Regions from separate parts of the Pseudidiomarina xizangensis genome, predicted to be linked through region 1. Evidence: predicted binding sites of a transcription regulator. Region 1 holds the regulator's gene; each other region holds the start of a gene.
The links. The regulator sigma-54, encoded in region 1, starts transcription at its own class of promoters, with help from an activator protein. The targets are predictions, from matches to a motif close to GTTGGCACGNNNNTNGNNT.
Positions count from the first base shown of each region.

Region 1 (3,283 bases):
AATGTCGACGGGTTGATTGTCGATGGCATCGAAATCAATCGGTTCGGCCAGAGTCATCAATATAGCTACAGGTTTGTTGGCGCTGCTTAATCGGCCATGCGGAATAGCGACACCTAGCCCAATACCAGTGCTGCCAAGCCGCTCGCGATTGAGTAGGCTTTCAAACACATCGAAACTTGTAGTTCCAGATAAACGTGGCGCAGCGAGCTGACCAATGAGTTCGAGAACTTTCTTTTTACTTGAGCCCGAGACTGCACGACGTGTGCAGTCTGGGCTTAACAGTGAGGATAAATCCATGATTTAGTGACGTTTCATCTTTTCTTTGTGTTTAATCACTTGACGGTCGAGTTTATTGATCAAACCATCGATCGCCGCGTACATATCTTCGTGCTCGGATTCGGCAAAAATTTCGCCACCACTTACATGCAACGTAGCTTCCGCTTTTTGGGTTAACTTTTCAACATTTAAAATCACATGGACATTACTTATGTGGTCAAAATGACGCTCGAGCTTGGCAAACTTGGTATTGACATAATCTCTTAGCGCGTTAGTAATTTCGGTATGATGACCAGTCAGATTAATTTGCATAACTTCTTCCTTCTTTTGTCCAAGTTTTAAATAAGACGCTTGCGTTGGCTCGAAGGCGGTATTTGTAGCGCCTCTCGATATTTAGCAATCGTCCGTCTAGCAACCTGAATACCCTGTTCCGACATGAGGTTAGTGAGTTTACTGTCGCTCAATGGCTTTTTGGGATTTTCGGCGGCAACTAACTTTTTCAGCAACGCGCGGATCGCGGTAGATGAGCAATCTTCTCCACGGTCGGTGCTGAGCTGACTTGAGAAAAAATATTTCAGTTCGAAAACACCGCGTGGCGTATGCATGTATTTGTGGGATGTTACTCGAGAAACGGTGGATTCGTGCATCTCGATGGCTGCAGCGATATCGGCCAGTACCATCGGCTTCATCGCTTCTTCGCCAAGCTCAAAAAATGCTTGCTGACGTTGCACGATCGAGGTCGCGACTTTCAGCAGAGTTTCATTGCGGCTTTCAATGCTGCGAATGAACCATTTTGCTTCTTGTAAATGTTGGCGAATGTAGCTCATATCGTCGCTTGGTCTGGCATCCTGTATAAGTGCAGCGTAACTACTATTTACTTTAAGTCTAGGCAAACTTTGTGGATTTAGCTCAACTATCCAGCGACTATTTTGCTGTCGCACCACCACATCAGGGATAACATAGGCTTCATCACTCTGCTCAAAGCGTTCTCCCGGGTGCGGTTGCAGTTGCTGGATAATCATTAAGACCTCAGTCAATTGCGATTCGTTCAGTTTTAGGTGGCGAGAGAGTGACCGATAATCGCGTTGGCCGAGCAGTTCGACGTATTCAGCAACCGCGCGCTTGGCCTCGGCTAAAAAAGCGGTGTCTTCGGGAAGTTGCTGTAGTTGTAGTAGTAAGCATTCACTAACGTCACGAGCGCCCACGCCGAACGGGTCGAAGTGCTGAATGCGCTTTAACACCACAGCAACTTCATCTTCTTCGATGGGTTCATCGAATTGCGCAGCGAGTGCCTGGGCCAGTTCGCTGATAGAGGTGGTCAAATACCCTGCAGGATTGATGGCATCGATAACAGCCAGGCCAATTTCTTCGTCAATGAGAGAAAAGTGAGAAAGCTGGAGCTGCCAACGCAGATGGTCATGCAGTGTCTCATGGCCGCAACCAAAGGTCATGGCGTCGTAGTCAGCATCGTTTTGACCCACTACACCCATTAACTCAGCGGTGTAGTTTTGATCCCACTCTTCTACATCTGCGGTGTTAATCTCGTCGCCATGCTCGCGCAATGGGTCGTCGATTTCTTCTTGCTCGAGCAGAGGATTCTGCTCGAGCGCTTGCTGAACTTCTTGTTGCAGCTCAAAACTTGAAAGTTGAAGCAAACGGATAGCATGCTGCAACTGCGGTGTCATCGACAGTTGCTGGCTAAATTTGAGTTGCAAGCCTTGCTTCATAGGTAACCACCGAAAGTTGCGGTTGTGCGCTTACAGGGTGAACTGCTCGCCGAGGTAAACGTCTTTCACCTGTTGGTTACTTAGAATAGTATGGGCGTCGCCCGCTGCAATCAACTCCCCATGACTAACAATATATGCATGCTCACAAACCGAGAGGGTTTCGCGTACATTGTGATCGGTAATCAAAACCCCAATGCCTCGGTTACGCAGGTGTTCGATGATTTTTTTAATATCGATTACAGAAATAGGATCAACACCGGCAAAGGGCTCGTCTAGCAAAATGAACGCCGGTTCGGCAGCCAAAGCGCGGGCAATTTCTACGCGTCGCCGCTCGCCACCAGACAAACTCATACCAAGACTGTTGGCGATATGGCCGATGTGAAACTCTTCAAGCAGACTATCGACTTTCTCTTCTCGAGCGTTGGCATCCAGCTCTTTCCGTGTCTCCAGAATGGCCATGATATTGTCACGGACGGTAAGTTTGCGGAAAATCGAAGACTCCTGGGGCAAATAGCCGATACCTCTACGAGCACGTTCATGCATGGGCAACAACGAAATATCTTCGTCATCTAGTAAGATGCGCCCTTTGTCGTGCCCAGCTAAGCCAACGATCATGTAAAACGTGGTGGTTTTCCCCGCACCGTTAGGGCCAAGTAAGCCAATAACTTTACCGGACTCAACCGTGAGGCTTACGTCTTTTACGACCTGACGTTTTTTGTATGACTTAGCGAGGTGTTCAGCGATTAATTGGCTCATCGTTATTCTTTTTGTTGGGCTTAAAAATAGTGGTGACACGGTCACTTTTGTCATCGCCACGGCTGGCTCGTATCTGCTGCGTGCCGAAATTATAAACGATTTCGTTACCTTGAATTTCGCTGTTGGCTTGGGTGACTTTAACCTCACCTAACAAGGTAAGCAGTTGGGCTGTTTCATCGTAACGAATGATTTGTGCTTGTGCCTGAATCAGGCCGCCGTCTTCTAATTCTTGCTGATAAGTTGCTGGTGAACCTTCGGCGGTAAAGGTTCGCACGCCGTTTTCACCTTGTTGCGCTACTTCTAAATGATCTGCGGTGATTTTCAGCGTGCCTTGGGTAATCACTGCATTATCTTCAAATATTGCAATTTTATTCTGGATATCAAACCACTCGCGCTCTGAGTCAATGATGATATCTTGCTTGAAGTCGACTTTTCCTTGTGCGGCAGCCAGCGGGCTCCACACTATTACGCTTAGTAACAACAGGCTGTTACCGACCAGTTGTTTAAGGATTGTGCGTGAAAAT
Region 1 is NZ_JBOBQA010000001.1:1,326,206-1,329,488, reverse strand. Features, by position in the region: gene ptsN (PTS IIA-like nitrogen regulatory protein PtsN) at 1-297, opposite strand, end outside; gene hpf (ribosome hibernation promoting factor) at 301-588, opposite strand; gene ACQ5ES_RS06445 (RNA polymerase factor sigma-54) at 615-2,003, opposite strand; gene lptB (LPS export ABC transporter ATP-binding protein) at 2,034-2,759, opposite strand; gene lptA (lipopolysaccharide transport periplasmic protein LptA) at 2,740-3,283, opposite strand, start outside; gene lptC (LPS export ABC transporter periplasmic protein LptC) at 3,263-3,283, opposite strand, start outside.

Region 2 (3,283 bases), on a different contig from region 1:
GGCCACTCGTCCCACCGCTGGTGTTATTCAGTGCCGGATTAAGAATCGAGGCCTGATGCATAAAAATTACTGTGGTATCCGACCGTGCCAGCTCTGCGCCTTGCTCGCTAAACATACGCACCTGTAAACGGTGTTCACCACGGTTGAGGCCATCCAGAGAAACACCGGTAGCTGCGCCCTGATAGGCAACCTGACTATCCACATACAGTTCGTAGCTTAAGCGGCCGCGGACATTCTGCACCTGTGCAGTCCAGGCGACATTAAGCCGGCCCTGGTTGTCGCGAATGGTTTCTTCATGGCTGGGACGAACGATTTCAACACTTGCGGTCACTTCATTATCTTGTTCGGCAGTGTCTTGCGCCGCGAGCTCAGATTCCGTGCGCGTGACGGGCGCAAAGTCACTGGTCACGGTATTGATATTAATGCGTTCAGCACCTTCTTGCTTTTGATCGGTGTAGATCACAGTGCCATCTTCTAATACTTTTCGATAAACCTGTGCTTCGCTAGTTGCCCCAACAACAAGGAGGCTCACGATGCTCACTACGAAAAGTACATTGCGTAATAACGGTTGCATCGCACTGCCTCCTTTTATGATGTTGTAGCGCTAAACCCGCAGTCGTTTAGACACTGTAGTACAGATCGAATTCAATTGGGTGCGTGGTCATTTTCAGCGTCATGACTTCTTTCTGTTTGAGTGCGATGTACGCATCAATCATATTATCGGTCATTACGCCGCCCTGCTTCAGGAAGTCACGGTCTTTATCGAGTGCTTCCAACGCCATCTCGAGTGAATGACATACCGTTGGAATTTCTTTCGCTTCTTCTGCTGGTAAGTCATACAGATCTTTGTCCATCGCATCGCCTGGATGGATTTTGTTTTTAATACCGTCAAGACCAGCCATTAACAAAGCACTAAAGCACAAGTATGGGTTGGCAGCAGGGTCTGGGAAGCGCACTTCGATACGACGACCTTTGGCATTAGATACCAATGGTATCCGAATCGATGCTGAACGGTTACGTGCTGAGTAAGCCAACATAACCGGCGCTTCGAAGCCTGGCACCAAGCGCTTATATGAGTTGGTTGCCGGGTTTGCGAAAGCATTGATTGCGCGGGCGTGTTTAATGATACCGCCGATGTAGTACAACGCAGTTTCGCTAAGACCACCATATTTGTCGCCGGCAAACAGGTTTTTACCGTCTTTCGCTAATGACATGTGTACGTGCATACCTGAACCGTTGTCACCAACAATTGGCTTCGGCATAAAGGTAGCGGTCATGCCGTATGAGTGCGCAACGTTGTGCACCACGTACTTGTAAATCTGGATTTCGTCAGCTTTTTTGGTCAGCGTATTAAAGCGGGTTGCCACTTCGTTTTGACCCGCTGTTGCCACTTCGTGGTGATGCGCTTCAACTACTAAGCCCATGTCTTCCATCACCGTGCTCATAGTGTTACGGATGTCGTGCGCCGAATCTACCGGTGGTACCGGAAAGTAACCGCCTTTGACGCTTGGACGGTGGGCTAAGTTACCGTCAGCGTATTTTTTACCTGAGTTCCACTTGGCTTCTTCTGCTTCAATTTTGTAGAACGAGCCGCTCATGTCAGTGTGAAAACGCACATCGTTAAACAGGAAGAACTCTGGCTCCGGGCCAAACAGTGCTGTGTCAGCGATGCCTGCGCTTTGCAGGTAGGCTTCCGCGCGACGGGCGATTGAACGCGGGTCGCGATCATAGCCTTGCATGGTATCTGGCTCAAGAATGTCACATACCACATTCATGGTCATTTCATCTGTAAACGGGTCCAGCACGACTGAACCACAGTCTGGCATTAGTACCATGTCGGATTCATTAATACCTTTCCAACCGCCAATCGAAGAACCATCGAACATTTTACCGTCCTGGAAAAAATCTTCGTCGATTTGCGACACCGGGATGGTGACGTGTTGCTCTTTACCCTTAGTGTCGGTAAAGCGCAGATCTACGAATTTTACTTCGTTTTCTTTAATAAACTTCATTACGTCTTGTGGTGTCGACATGTGTTCCTCCGGAATCGCGAATGTCTGTTGGTATTTATAGCAAAGAGCGTTCAACGAAGAGCGTTATTTGCTGTTTGCTGTTCGTTTAAAGATTGCAAGCACCGTGCCAAAATTAACTTACCCTTATTTTTCAGGATGTTATAACTTTATGTAGCGCAGCACACTCGCTTTTCTTTAGCGGAATCGCTTGTTTGCCCAACTTTTGCACCATTATAGTGCATATTTGCGCACCATGATAGTGCAATCAGGAGGGGCTGCCCCCTGTGGATAAGTCGAAGACTTACCACAGGGCGCGGTGGAATGGGGGGTTAGCTGCGGCGTTTCAGTAATGATGCGTACAGCAGTGGAATCACCACTAAGGTAAGCACCGTCGACACCGCTATACCGAATATCAGGCTCACCGCAAGACCATTGAAAATCGGGTCGTCGAGAATAAAGAAAGCACCCATCATCGCCGCTATAGCAGTTAACACAATCGGCTGACTGCGCACCGCAGCTGCTTGGATCACCGCGTCATTAAGCGGTTTTCCCGCAGCCACGGCTTCACGTACAAAGTCGACCAACAAGATCGAATTACGCACAATGATCCCCGCCAACGCAATCATGCCGATCATCGAGGTTGCCGTGAACTGAGCACCGAGCAACGCGTGGCCAGGCAAAATGCCAATCAGTGTGAGCGGAATCGGCGCCATGATCACCAATGGCGTACCATAACTGCCAAAATGCCCGACCACCAGCAAGTAAATCAGCAACAGCCCGACAGCGTAGGCCAGACCCATATCGCGAAAGGTCTCGTAGGTGATCTGCCACTCACCGTCCCATTTCACTGCGGCCTGATCCCACTCCGTTGGTTGGGTGATGTAGCTTTGTGGTAGGTCAATGTTGCCCGCAGCAGCAAACAACCCATATAAGGGCGAATCGAGCTCGCCAGCCATATCTGCTGTCACATACACCAGTGGACGTAAATCTTTGTGAAACCGCGGCTGTTGTAGCGGCACTTCAACCCGCTCCATAAAGGCACTCAGCGGCACGTTGGCACCCTGCTGGCTGGTGACCGTCAAAGCACTTAATTGCGCTAGCTGGCTCTGCCAGGCCCCCGGTAAATACAACTGTACCGGCACCGGCTGGAGCTGATCAGACAGCGCCACATAGGTCACCGGCATACCATGCAAGGCAGTTTGCAAGGCTTGTACGGCTTGTTCTGGGTTAACTCCAAGTTGAGTGGCGCGGGCATAGTTCACTTGCCAGAT
Region 2 is NZ_JBOBQA010000005.1:137,964-141,246, reverse strand. Features, by position in the region: gene ACQ5ES_RS11040 (hypothetical protein) at 1-574, opposite strand, end outside; gene glnL (nitrogen regulation protein NR(II)) at 1-6, opposite strand, end outside; gene glnA (glutamate--ammonia ligase) at 621-2,033, opposite strand; gene ACQ5ES_RS11030 (efflux RND transporter permease subunit) at 2,342-3,283, opposite strand, start outside.
Region 2: the regulator sigma-54 is predicted to act here: its motif matches at 2,126-2,144, upstream of glnA (glutamate--ammonia ligase).

Region 3 (3,283 bases), on a different contig from region 1:
TTATCATCTTCTTCGCGCAGCATACCTTGCTCGATAGATGCCTCAATCATCATTGCTGTTTGTTGCGCCGCAATCTGCTCTAACTCTTCGGCGGTCAGTTCGCTGGCTTGTCTAGTCTTGACCAAACTCATGTACACATAGCTTTTTGCCGCCCACTGCAACAATGGCTTCGCTACCGTCGCATAGCTGTTTACGCGCATGTGTTCGCGCCAAAAAACATTATCTCCGAATGATTGTGGTAAGGCCGTTACGCCCGCTACTGACATCTCCGCATTAGCATGAAACTCACCCTGCGGCAGGATACCGCTAAATTCCGTAATCGCTAATTCGGGTTCAGCTTGTAATAACGCCAACCCTTGAGCTTGAAACAGCTCTGACATCATCGCGGAAAACTGCTGTGGATCACCATCGTAGCTGTTTCGCATTTGTTCTAAATAGCTATCTAAGAATGACTTCTCAATATTGTTTATAGCAGTATTGAAACGAAGATTTTCTGCCTCGACGCCATTTATCCGCAAACTCGTAGCAGCATAATTCATGCTCATGTGGGCAAGGGTAGTCTCAGCGTTGGTCTCATTAGTAACGGATGTGATGTAATCCATTGCTAATTCATTCACCCCGACAACCTCACCAACCTCAGCTGTGGTTACCACCAACGAGTCAAACGTAAGTTCACCAGTACCTTCGTAGAATTCTCCTCGCAACATGGTTTCAATGGTCGCGTTGGCCGACATGCCAAGTTTGGCATTGCGCAGTTCGAGCATCACCGATTCCACACTTAAAACCAAGTCAGAAAAGAGTCCGTTATAAGTAAAATTTTCGCCATCGTAGCTCCCTTGTCCTACATATTCAGCCAGAGCAAAGCTAACCTCACCAGTATTGGTGTTGTTATTCAGCTGTGGCATGACATCGTGATAGGTTGCTTTGCCAGCTAGGTTTACGCTGCCTTGCTGCAAGTAAAGTGGTTGCTCTTTGTCCCACTGAACATAGTCTTCAAGGCCTTGGCCGACGTTGGTTAACTGCCAGGATGCCAGCCCCAGCGACAAACCTTGGTCGGTCAAAATGGGGCCATGCTGCAACGACAGCTGAAACTCCGACGTCGCCATTCTAGCTTCGACTTCGTCACTGAAACCCAAAGCGTTTAGATCGACCCCGACTTCAATCAGGGCATTGGAACTGAGCCAACCACGGTCATACCTGACCACACGCGCTTGGTAAACCGGCTGCGAACTATCAAAAAGCGCAACCTGATCTTGAATTGCAGACTCAGTTTGCGAACCAATAAAGTAAGGAGTAATGGAGAGTCCTGCTGCCACTACCACAGCGCCGATAACAATGCCTTTCTTGCTCATAAAAGTTGATCCAAACTTAGACGTTTAAAGTAACGGGAATATAACAAAAAAGATCGTTCTTATCATCGCTTTTTACCGTTAATCTTTGTCCAATACCTAATCAAGGTGGTTGCCATGAATTCGCAACGCTACCCCTGTGCCAACGAATACCAGGCTATTAACGGAAAACGTTAGGTTTTTGACACTATTTTGTGGTTTTTGGCTATAGTTGGTTAAATTGCCTACCTGAAACAGCTGAAGTTTATAAATAAATGCTATAAATACAGTGCGTTAAGTTTTGGCACCTATATTGCATAGATTTTAGCATGGCTCGAATAATAAGGAACAACTATGCCTGTTAAACTCGAAGATCGTCCAATTGAGCAAGTCCGCGAAGAAACCGTCGACAAACTCATCGTCAACTACAGCCGTGCTATTATTTCCGCCGAAGCTTTTGAGCGCCGGCTTGATGAAGCTATGGCAACCGACACCCATCAAGAATTAGTCGACTTAGTTGCTGATCTACCACTTGAGGCGGACACCAGTTACGACGACAAAAAAGAACGCTCATTCACACCCAATTATGCCGCATCCGGGAATTCAGTGGATGACAAATTAATCAGTATTCTCGGCTCTAACGTGCGCGACGGGCAATGGGTGGTACCGAAAAAAATCGTCGTAGTCGATGTGCTGGGCTCTGCAAAGATTGATTTTACTGATGCCATATTTCAACATCAAAATATCGAAATTAATGTCACCAACGTGATTGGCAATCTCGAAATATTCATTCCAGAAAACGTCAATGTATCGAGCCGAGTGTTTAATATTATTGGCTCGACGGAAAATAACGCGCCCTCAATGGCAGGTCGTCAGGCTCCGCAAATCACTATCACCGGGTGGTCGCTGCTTGGTTCCGTAGAAATTTCCGTGAAACGTACCATGAAAGAAAAGTTAGTCGCCTTTGCAAATAATATGCGTGAAGCTTTCGGCATGGAAAAGCGCTAACTTATCAGGGATAATAGCGGGCATACCTCCTCATTCGTAACCTCGGTAGCCCGCCATGGAAATTAAAGTAAACTTTCTCGACAATCTGCGCCTTGAGGCTAAATTTGATGACTTCACCGTTATCACAGATCAGCCTATTCGTTATAAAGGCGACGGTTCAGCGCCGAGTCCGTTTGATTACTTCCTGGCATCGTCAGCGTTATGTGCCGCTTACTTCGTTAAGGTCTATTGCGTCTCGCGCGATATCCCCACTGACAACATTCGCTTGTCGCAAAATAATATTGTCGATCCCGAAAACCGCTACAACCAAATCTTTAAGATCCAGGTGGAACTACCGGAAGATATTTCCGCTAAGAATCGGCAGGGAATTTTGCGCTCAATCGAGCGGTGTACCGTTAAAAAAGTGGTCCAAACGAGCCCTGAGTTCCAGATAGAAGTAGTTGAGAATCTTGATGAGGATGCACAGGCCTTGCTGATGGGTGCACCAGACGGCAGCGAACTCACCTACATCGAAGGTAAAGATCTGCCACTTGAGCAGACCATTGCCAACATGACACAGATCCTTGCCGACCTAGGTATGAAAATTGAAATTGCATCGTGGCGCAACATCGTTCCTCATGTGTGGTCGTTACATATTCGCGATGCCGCATCGCCAATGTGCTTTACCAATGGCAAAGGTGCTACCAAAGAAGCAGCGCTGGCCTCAGCACTCGGTGAGTTCATTGAACGTTTAAGCTGCAACTTCTTTTATAACGACCAGTATTTCGGCGAAGAGCTCGCGAATGCTGAGTTTGTTCATTACCCCAACGAAAAATGGTTTAAACCAGATGCCGATGACAGCCTCCCAGAGGGTATTCTGGATGCCTATTGTCGCGAAGTTTATGATCCTGATGGCGAGCTGTCCGCATCACACTTGGTTGACACCAACTCAGGCAACACTGAACGCG
Region 3 is NZ_JBOBQA010000002.1:143,107-146,389, forward strand. Features, by position in the region: gene ACQ5ES_RS08060 (YdgA family protein) at 1-1,352, opposite strand, end outside; gene ACQ5ES_RS08065 (DUF1707 SHOCT-like domain-containing protein) at 1,683-2,336, shown strand; gene ACQ5ES_RS08070 (OsmC domain/YcaO domain-containing protein) at 2,392-3,283, shown strand, end outside.
Region 3: the regulator sigma-54 is predicted to act here: its motif matches at 1,629-1,647, upstream of ACQ5ES_RS08065 (DUF1707 SHOCT-like domain-containing protein).